Regions from separate parts of the Halodurantibacterium daqingense genome, predicted to be linked through region 1. Evidence: riboswitches for the same ligand, from Rfam matches in the RefSeq annotation. Region 1 holds a riboswitch; the other holds the start of a gene.

What was found. A riboswitch is a leader RNA that binds a small molecule or an ion and turns the genes downstream of it on or off. The one in region 1 is predicted to bind thiamine pyrophosphate.
Region 2: another riboswitch for thiamine pyrophosphate. It lies ahead of thiD (bifunctional hydroxymethylpyrimidine kinase/phosphomethylpyrimidine kinase); the one in region 1 lies ahead of thiB (thiamine ABC transporter substrate binding subunit).

Annotation. Positions count from the first base shown of each region.
Region 1 is NZ_JBHTFQ010000001.1:280,210-284,414, reverse strand. It holds gene ACFQXB_RS01365 (HU family DNA-binding protein) at 1-190, shown strand, start outside; gene ACFQXB_RS01360 (DMT family transporter) at 273-1,142, shown strand; gene aroC (chorismate synthase) at 1,143-2,246, opposite strand; TPP riboswitch at 2,335-2,434, shown strand; gene thiB (thiamine ABC transporter substrate binding subunit) at 2,464-3,444, shown strand; gene ACFQXB_RS01345 (thiamine/thiamine pyrophosphate ABC transporter permease ThiP) at 3,420-4,205, shown strand, end outside.
Region 2 is NZ_JBHTFQ010000005.1:270,953-275,157, forward strand. It holds gene ACFQXB_RS11080 (thiazole synthase) at 1-113, opposite strand, end outside; gene thiS (sulfur carrier protein ThiS) at 115-312, opposite strand; gene ACFQXB_RS11090 (FAD-dependent oxidoreductase) at 296-1,273, opposite strand; gene thiD (bifunctional hydroxymethylpyrimidine kinase/phosphomethylpyrimidine kinase) at 1,266-2,066, opposite strand; TPP riboswitch at 2,119-2,222, opposite strand; gene ACFQXB_RS11100 (protoglobin domain-containing protein) at 2,268-3,602, opposite strand; gene ACFQXB_RS11105 (CheB methylesterase domain-containing protein) at 3,790-4,205, shown strand, end outside.

The DNA of each region.
Region 1 (4,205 bases):
CACGCTCATCACCCGCGAAGTGGCCGAAGGCGGCGCCGTGACGCTGCCGGGCCTGGGCAAGTTCGCCTGCCGCGCCCGCCCCGAACGCATGGTGCGCAACCCGGCAACCGGCGAGCAGATTTCCAAGCCTGCCGACAAGGTCGTCAAGGTCACGATCGCCAAGGCGCTCAAGGACAGCGTCAACAACTGATCGGCCCGCAGGATCAGCCCTGCCTGCCGGAAGCATGGGGTCGCCTTCGGGCGGCCCTTTTCGTCCGAGCACCGGAGATGTCATGGACCTGCGCGCGATCCTGATGGGCCTGGCCTTTGCCGCCATGTGGTCATCGGCCTTCACCTCGGCACGCATGATCGTGCAGGATGCGCCACCGCTGATGGCGCTGTCGCTGCGTTTTCTTGCCTCGGGGCTGATTGGTATCGCGATCGCCGCCGCACTTGGGCAAAGCTGGCGGCTCAACCGCGCGCAATGGCGGGCGACCATCCTGTTCGGATTGTGCCAGAACGCGCTTTATCTGGGGCTCAACTTCATTGCGATGCAGCGGATCGAGGCGTCTCTTGCCGCGATCATCGCCTCGACCATGCCGCTTCTGGTGGCACTGGCCGGCTGGCTCGTCTATCGCGACAGGCCGCAGCCACTGGCGATCGCGGGCCTTGCCGCGGGCGTGGCAGGGGTCATGCTGATCATGGGTGCGCGGCTGTCGGGGGGCGTTGACCTGACGGGGGTGGTGCTGTGCGGGATCGGCGTGCTTGCCCTGACTTTCGCCACCTTGGCCGTGCGCGGCGCCTCGGCGGGCGGGAACCTTCTGATGATCGTCGGGCTGCAGATGCTGGTGGGGGCCGCCATCCTTGCGGTGCCGGCGCTTGCCTTTGAGGCGCCCGAGATCAACTGGAACGTGCGACTGGTGCTGGCCTTCCTTTATACGACGCTGGTGCCGGGCCTTGCCGCAACCTGGGTCTGGTTTCTTCTGGTCAACCGGATCGGCGCGGTACGCGCCGCGACATTCCACTTCCTGAACCCCTTTCTCGGGGTGGCCATCGCTGCGGTCCTGCTTGGCGAACAGCTGGGCGTGCTGGACGTGGCGGGCGTCGTGATCATCATGCTGGGTATTCTGGCCGTGCAGCTTTCCCGGCAAAAGCCCGGCTGATCATCCGATCCGCCCACGCGGCCCCTCGCCCACCTGCCCACGGTGCAACAGAAGGTGGTCAAGGATCACGCAGGCCATCATCGCCTCGGCCACCGGCACGGCGCGGATGCCGACGCAGGGGTCGTGGCGGCCCTTGGTCACCAGGTCGGTGTCCTGTCCCGACCGCGTCACCGTGCGCCGCGATGTCAGGATCGACGAGGTCGGCTTGACCGCGAAGCGCACCACAACATCCTGCCCGGTCGAAATCCCGCCCAGAATGCCGCCCGCGTGGTTCGAAAGGTATTCCGGTCCGTCAGCGCCCATCCGGATCTCATCGGCATTTTCGGTCCCGGTCAGGGTGGCGGCGGCCATGCCGTCTCCGATCTCCACGGCCTTCACCGCGTTGATCGACATCATCGCCGCGGCAAGGTCGGTATCCAGCTTGCCATAGACCGGCGCGCCCAGCCCCGGCGGCACCCCGCGCGCCACAACCTCGATCACCGCGCCGACCGAGTTGCCGGATCTGCGCAATTCATCCAGATACTGCGCCCAATCCTCGGCCGCCCGCGCGTCCGGCGTCCAGAACGGGTTCTTCGGGATCTGGTCCCAGTCAAAGCGGCTGCGTTCGATCCCGCGCGCGCCCATCTGCGTCATGTAGCCGGTGATCCGCACCGCCGGCGCCAGCACCGCGAGTGCTGCGCGCGCAACCCCGCCGGCCGCCACCCGTGCGGCCGTTTCGCGCGCACTGGATCGCCCGCCGCCGCGATAGTCACGGATCCCGTATTTCTGCCAGTAGGTGATATCGGCATGGCCAGGGCGGAAGGATTCGGCAATCTCGCCATAATCCTTCGACCGCTGGTCGGTGTTGCGGATCATCAGCTGGATCGGCGTGCCGGTGGTCTGGCCGTCGAATACACCGGACAGGATCTCGACCGCGTCGGGTTCGCGCCGCTGGGTCGTGTATTTGTTCTGGCCCGGTTTGCGCAGATCAAGCCAGTGCTGGAGCTGTGCCGCATCCAGCGGGACACCCGGCGGGCATCCATCCACCGTGGCCCCCAGTGCCGGGCCGTGGCTTTCGCCCCAGGTGGTGACACGGAACAGATGGCCGAAGGTGTTGAACGACATGGGCGCCTCCCTTTGCGCCTCCCTTAGCGGTGCGGGACGCGGCGCTCAAGCGTTTCCGCTTGTTCCGGGCCGCGCCTGCAGCTAGGCTGCGCCAACCTCGGGGTGCCCGTTCGGGCTGAGACGCAGGCTGCGAACCCGTTGAACCTGAACCGGTTAACACCGGCGGAGGGAAGGTGGCACATGCTCGTCCTCCCGCCCGTCGCAGATGGAGGATGTGATGCGTATTCCGGTATTCGCCCTGGCCGCGGCACTGGCCAGCCCCGCGATGGCGCAGATGCCCGTGCTGACCGTCTACACCTATGACAGCTTCGTGTCCGACTGGGGGCCGGGGCCGCAGGTCAAGGCGGCGTTCGAGGCAACTTGCGGCTGCACGCTGAACCTTGTCGGCGTCGGGGACGGCGCGGCCTTGCTCGCGCGGCTGCAGCTTGAAGGTGCCCGAAGCCAGGCCGACGTGGTGCTTGGCCTTGATACCAACCTGACCGCCGCGGCCGAGGCGACCGGCCTTTTCGCACCCCATTCCGTAAGCGCCGACTATGATCTGCCGGTCGCCTGGGAGGATCCGCTGTTCGTGCCTTTCGACTGGGGCTATTTCGCCTTTGTCCATGATCGGGATCTTGCCAGCCCCCCTGCGAGTTTCGAGGAACTCGTGGCGTCGGACCTGCGGATCGTGATCCAGGATCCGCGCTCCTCGACCCCCGGACTGGGGCTGCTGATGTGGGTCAAGGCAGCCTATGGCGAGCGTGCCGCCGAAATCTGGGAAGGGCTTGCCCCCCGGGTTCTGACGGTCACCCCGGGCTGGAGCGAGGCCTATGGCCTGTTCCTGAACGGCGAGGCAGACATGGTGCTGTCCTATACCACCTCGCCCGCCTATCATCTGATTGCCGAAAAGGATGACAGCAAGACTGCCGCGATCTTTTCCGAGGGTCATTATCTGCAGGTCGAGGTGGCAGGCAGACTTGCCGCCGCGCCACAACCCGAGCTTGCCGAGCAATTTCTCGAATTCGTGGTGTCCGACAGTTTTCAGGCAATCATTCCCGAAACCAACTGGATGTATCCGGCACGCATCCCCGCTGCGGGTCTGGCCGACGGCTTTGGAAGCTTGCCACAACCCGAACGCGCGCTGCTGTTCAGCGCCGAGGAAGCGGCCAGCCTGCGCGGCCCGGCCCTGTCCGAATGGCTGAACGCACTCAGCCGCTAGCGGCTTCCTGCGCCCGCGCTCCAAAAGGCTGGGCTGGCAGCGATATCGCTGGCGCTGGATTGGCGGGGGCAGTCTGGCCGGGGGCGGGCGTCGCGACCTTCCTTGTTCTGCTGACGCTCGGGGCAGTTGTCGCGGTGGCGTTGCGGGCGGGCAGCGGTGGTGCGCTTGCAGCCTCGGACTGGGCGGCGGTCAGGTTCACGCTGGGACAAGCGCTTGTCTCGGCGCTGCTGTCGGTCGCGCTGGCCGTTCCCCTTGCGCGGGCGCTGGCGCGGCGGCGGTTCTTCGGGCGCGGGTTGGTCATCACACTGCTGGGCGCGCCCTTCCTGCTGCCGACGCTGGTTGCCGTCCTCGGGCTTCTCGCGGTCTTCGGGCGCAACGGTCTTGTCAACAGCTGGCTTGCGATGCTGGGCCTCGGGCCGGTGCAGATCTATGGACCTCAGGGTGTGGTCCTGGCGCATGTGTTCTTCAACCTGCCGCTGGCCACCCGGCTGATTCTTCAGGGCTGGCTTGCGATCCCGTCCGAGAGGTTCCGCCTTGCCGCCTCGCTTGGCTTTGCCCCCGGCGATCTGTTTCGGCGTCTTGAATGGCCCATGCTGCGCGAGGTGCTTCCGGGCTGCCTGCTGGTGATCTTTCTCATCTGCCTGACCAGTTTTGCCGTTGCGCTGACGCTGGGCGGAGGTCCGCGCGCCACGACGATCGAATTGGCGATCTATCAGGCCTTCCGCTTTGATTTTGACCTGGGCCGCGCGGCGCGCCTTGCG
Region 2 (4,205 bases), on a different contig from region 1:
GCGACCGAGGCGCCCGAGTGTCGGAACGCCTCGGCAAGGATGGCGGGTGACGGATATTGCGCCGTGCCCAGCATCAACGGAGATGCCAGCTCGATGCCGTAGAAAGCCCGCATCTCAGCCCCCCTGCATCGGCGACAGGATCTCGATCCGGTCGCCCTCGGACAGCGGCTGATCCACCCGGCCGGCCGCCGGCACGAACTGGCCGTTGACGGCGGTGGCGACCCGGGCCTCGGCCAGATCCAGTTCAACAAGCAGTGCGGCAAGCGTTGTCGCAGACACTGTCTGCGGTGCTCCGTTAACCTCGATCTTCATCCATGACCTCCGGTATGATGTTCTGGGTCAGATAATCGGCCACCATGCCCGCGAGGCTTGGCGCCAAGAGAAAGCCGTGGCGAAACAAGCCGTTGACATGGATCACGGCCCCCCGCCGGCGGATCCGGGGCAGATTGTCGGCAAAGGCCGGGCGAGCATCGACGCCGATTTCAAGCACCTCGGCCTCGGCAAAGGCGGGGTGCAGCGCATAGGCGGCCGACAGAAGCTCCAGCAGTGACCGGGCAGTCACGCGACGACGCTCGCCTGCCTCGATCTGCGTCGCGCCCAGCATGAACACGCCATCCCCACGCGGCACGATGTAAAGCGGGTGGCGCGGATGCAACAGCCGGACGGGGCGGGCCAGCGTGATGTCCGGGCAGCGCAGCACGACCATTTCGCCCTTGACACCGCGCAGATCCGCCAGCACGTCACGCGCGGCAAGGCCCCGGCAGTCGATGATGCGGGGGGCCGGCGGCGCATCGGGGATGATCGTCACACCCCTGGCCTGCAGCTGCGTCGCCAGGGCGGCAAGCGCGGCACGCGGTGCAAGATGCGCTTCGTCCGGAAAGAACAGGGCCCTGCGGGCGCGGCCGGCCAGATCGGGTTCCAGCCGCGCCAGCTCGTCCCCCTCCAGCATCCTGTGGCCGGTGGTCCGACGTTCAAAGCGCGCAAGTTCGGCGCGGTCACGCTCGGGCGCCAGCACCAGCGTTCCCTGCCGCTGCACAAGGCCGGTATGCCGCGCCCACCAGTCCGCGGCCTGCTGACCAAGGCGAACCACGGGTTCTTCCGCGCTCTCGCCTTCGCAAAACGGCGCAAGCATTCCGCCCGCCCACCAGGAACAGGCCTCCGGCCCCGGCCCTGCGCCCGGATCCACGAGATGCGGCACGATCCCGCGCGCGACCAGTTCGGTCGCCACGCAGAGACCCGCAACGCCGGCGCCGAGGATGGTAACCTCAGTCATCGGCCCAGATCCCGTGGAAATGATGCACCGGGCCATGACCGCCGCCCACCTTGAGCCGGTCCGCGGCGGCGATCGCCGCCTGCAACCAGCCATGGGCGCGGCTTACCGCCTGTGCCAGCGGCAGGTTCTGTGCAAGCCCGGCCGCAATGGCGGCCGAAAGGCTGCATCCGGTGCCGTGGGTGTTGCGCGTCTGCTGGCGGGGCGCCGTGAACCGAAGGGTCTGTTCAGGCAGAACCAGAAGATCGGTGCAGTCCGGCGCCTCGGCATGGCCGCCCTTCATCAGCACCGCGTCTGGCCCCAGCGCCAGAAGCGCCCTTCCCTGCACCTCCATATCTTCCAGATCCCTGGCGACGGCACAATCCAGAAGCCGCGCCGCCTCGGGCAGATTGGGGGTCAGGAGGGCAGTGTGCGGCAGCAGATCGCGCAAGGCGGCAATCGCCTCGTCGGGCAGAAGCGTGGCGCCGGATTTGGCGATCATCACCGGATCCAGCACCACGGGGACACTGCGACCGGCAAGGCCCTGCGCTACCGCGCGGATCGCCGCCGGCCCGCCCAGCATCCCCAGCTTGACCGCACCCACCGCGAGGTCGTCGAAAACCGCTGTGATCTGCGCGGAAATCATCGCCGGGCTGGCCGGTTCGACCATGGTCACCGCCCGGGTATTCTGCGCGGTAAGCGCGGTGACGACGCTGGCGCCATAGACGCCGAGCGCCGAAAACGTCTTGAGATCGGCCTGAATTCCGGCGCCACCGCCCGAATCCGAGCCGGCAATCGTCAGGGCTATCGCTGTCATTCCCCTTCCCCAATTCTCCTGACGGATCATGGCAAGGGGGCTTTGGGCCGCAGCGCGCCCTTTGACCGTTCCCTCCGCCGGTATGACCCGGATCAGGTTCGATGGGTTGATGCCTTGCACCTCTCAGCCCTGAAACGGGCACCCCAACGGTTTCACAGGGAACCTAGCGCGGGACGGCGGGGCCACGCAAGGGAATTTGGATCACGACATCCGGATCTCGTTCTGAAAGCCCTGGACCTGCGCGCGCAGCCCGCCAAGCGCCGACAGAACCTGCTCCACACCACCCGTGATGGTCCGCGAAAGCTTCTCGGTTTCGGCGGCGGAATAACTCATCTTCTCGATCATCCGCGCCATCGTTTCGGTGCCGCGCGCCGTTGCGACGGCGTTGTTGCTGATGTCGACCACCGCGCCGCGCTGCACATCGATGCTGTGCGACAGCGCACTTGCCACGTGATCCTGTTCCGAGATCGTCTCGGCGATCCGCCGCAGTGTTTCGGCGGCGGCGGCGGTTTCGGCCTGCATGGCACCGATCTGGCGGCGGATCTCCTCGGTCGCATCCGCCGTGCGGATCGAGAGCTGCTTGACCTCGTAGGCCACGACGGCAAAGCCCTTCCCGGCATCCCCCGCCCGCGCCGCCTCGACCGAGGCATTCAGCGCCAGCAGATTGGTCTGCGAGGCGATGTCGGCGATCAGTTCCACCACGCTGCCGATCCGTTCGCGCGAGGCGCGCAGGCTCTGCACGATCTCGTCTGTGGCGCGCGTCTGCTCGAATGCGGTCGCAGAAATCTCGGTCGCGCGGGCGATCTGCTGCGCAACCGTCTGGACCGCCTCGGAGATCTGGCCGGTTCCGTTCGATACGCTTTGCACGTTCGCCGCCGATTCCTCGGCGGCGCTGGCCGCACCCTGCGCCAGCCGCGCGCTCGCATCGGCCTGTGCCAGCATGCCCCGCGCGGCCCCGGCAAGATCGCCGGCGCTTCCGGCAAGCGATTCGACAATGCCGGCGACCTGATTGTCGAACAACTCGGCGATCCGGGACAGGAACTGGTCCTTCTGCGCCTGGTGAAAGGCCGTGACGGCGATTTCCATGTCAAGCACGAAGCATCGGCTGACAACCTCGCTCAGCCGCTGGGCGCGGGTCAGATCGCCGCGCCCAAAGCGCCGGGTGCACCCTTGCAGAATCAGCCGCTGCACATCGGCGGTGACGGCAGCATATCCTGCCAGATACTGCTTGAGCGGAAGCCCGATGCGGAAATGCACCTTTCCTATCCGTTCCGCCGAACGGACATAGTCTTCGTCGAACCGGCCCGACAGCAACCGACGCCAATGCGCATGCTGTTCGTTGCGGGCGTGCTCCATCATCCCGGGGGTGTGAAAATGCGCCGCCCAGACCGGATTCGCCGCGACCGCCGCGTAGAAACGGCCCAGAACGCCGTCAAGCTCCGGGCCAACCAGGCGCGCAGCTTCGGTCAAGGCACAACGCATGTCCTGCCGGTCCAGCCCGAACCAGTCGAGCCGCTCCGCCATCTCGTTCGTCATTCGTTACTCCGATTAATCATCATGAAGGTGGTTTTCGCAACAATCACGACGGGCCTTAAGGCCCGGTTAAGACGCGTGGGGAATGTCGCGCCTCCCGGCCACCGGAATTAGCCAATGCTTAACGGCTTTGCCGTAGCACCCAGGATAGGGGCGCCCCCCCCGGGACGGTTTGCGCAAGGAGCAGAATTTGCCAAGAAAGATCCTTCTGATTGACCGTCGCCCGATCCGATCGCTGAAGCTGGCCGAGGCCCTGAAACGCCAGCCTGATCTCGTGGTTCTGGATGCGGTGGTGTCCCTGCCCGTCGCCTTCAAGAGCCAGGCCATCGATCAGGTGGAGGCAGTGGTGCTGGTTATGGGCGGACCGGCCGATTCCGCCGATCTGGAACGTGCGCGCCCGGAAATCGCGCAACGGCGGCTGTCGGTCCTTGCGCTGCCCGAATCGGAACTGGACGCCGGTCGTACCGGCACGGGCAGCGACGAGTTCTGCCAGCTGGCGGCGCGAATCGGGGATCGCCTGCGCCAGACGCAGGGCGCGGGCGCCGTCGGCCTTCCTGCCGAAAACCTGCCCCTGGTCTGTATCGGCGCCTCGACCGGCGGCCTGAC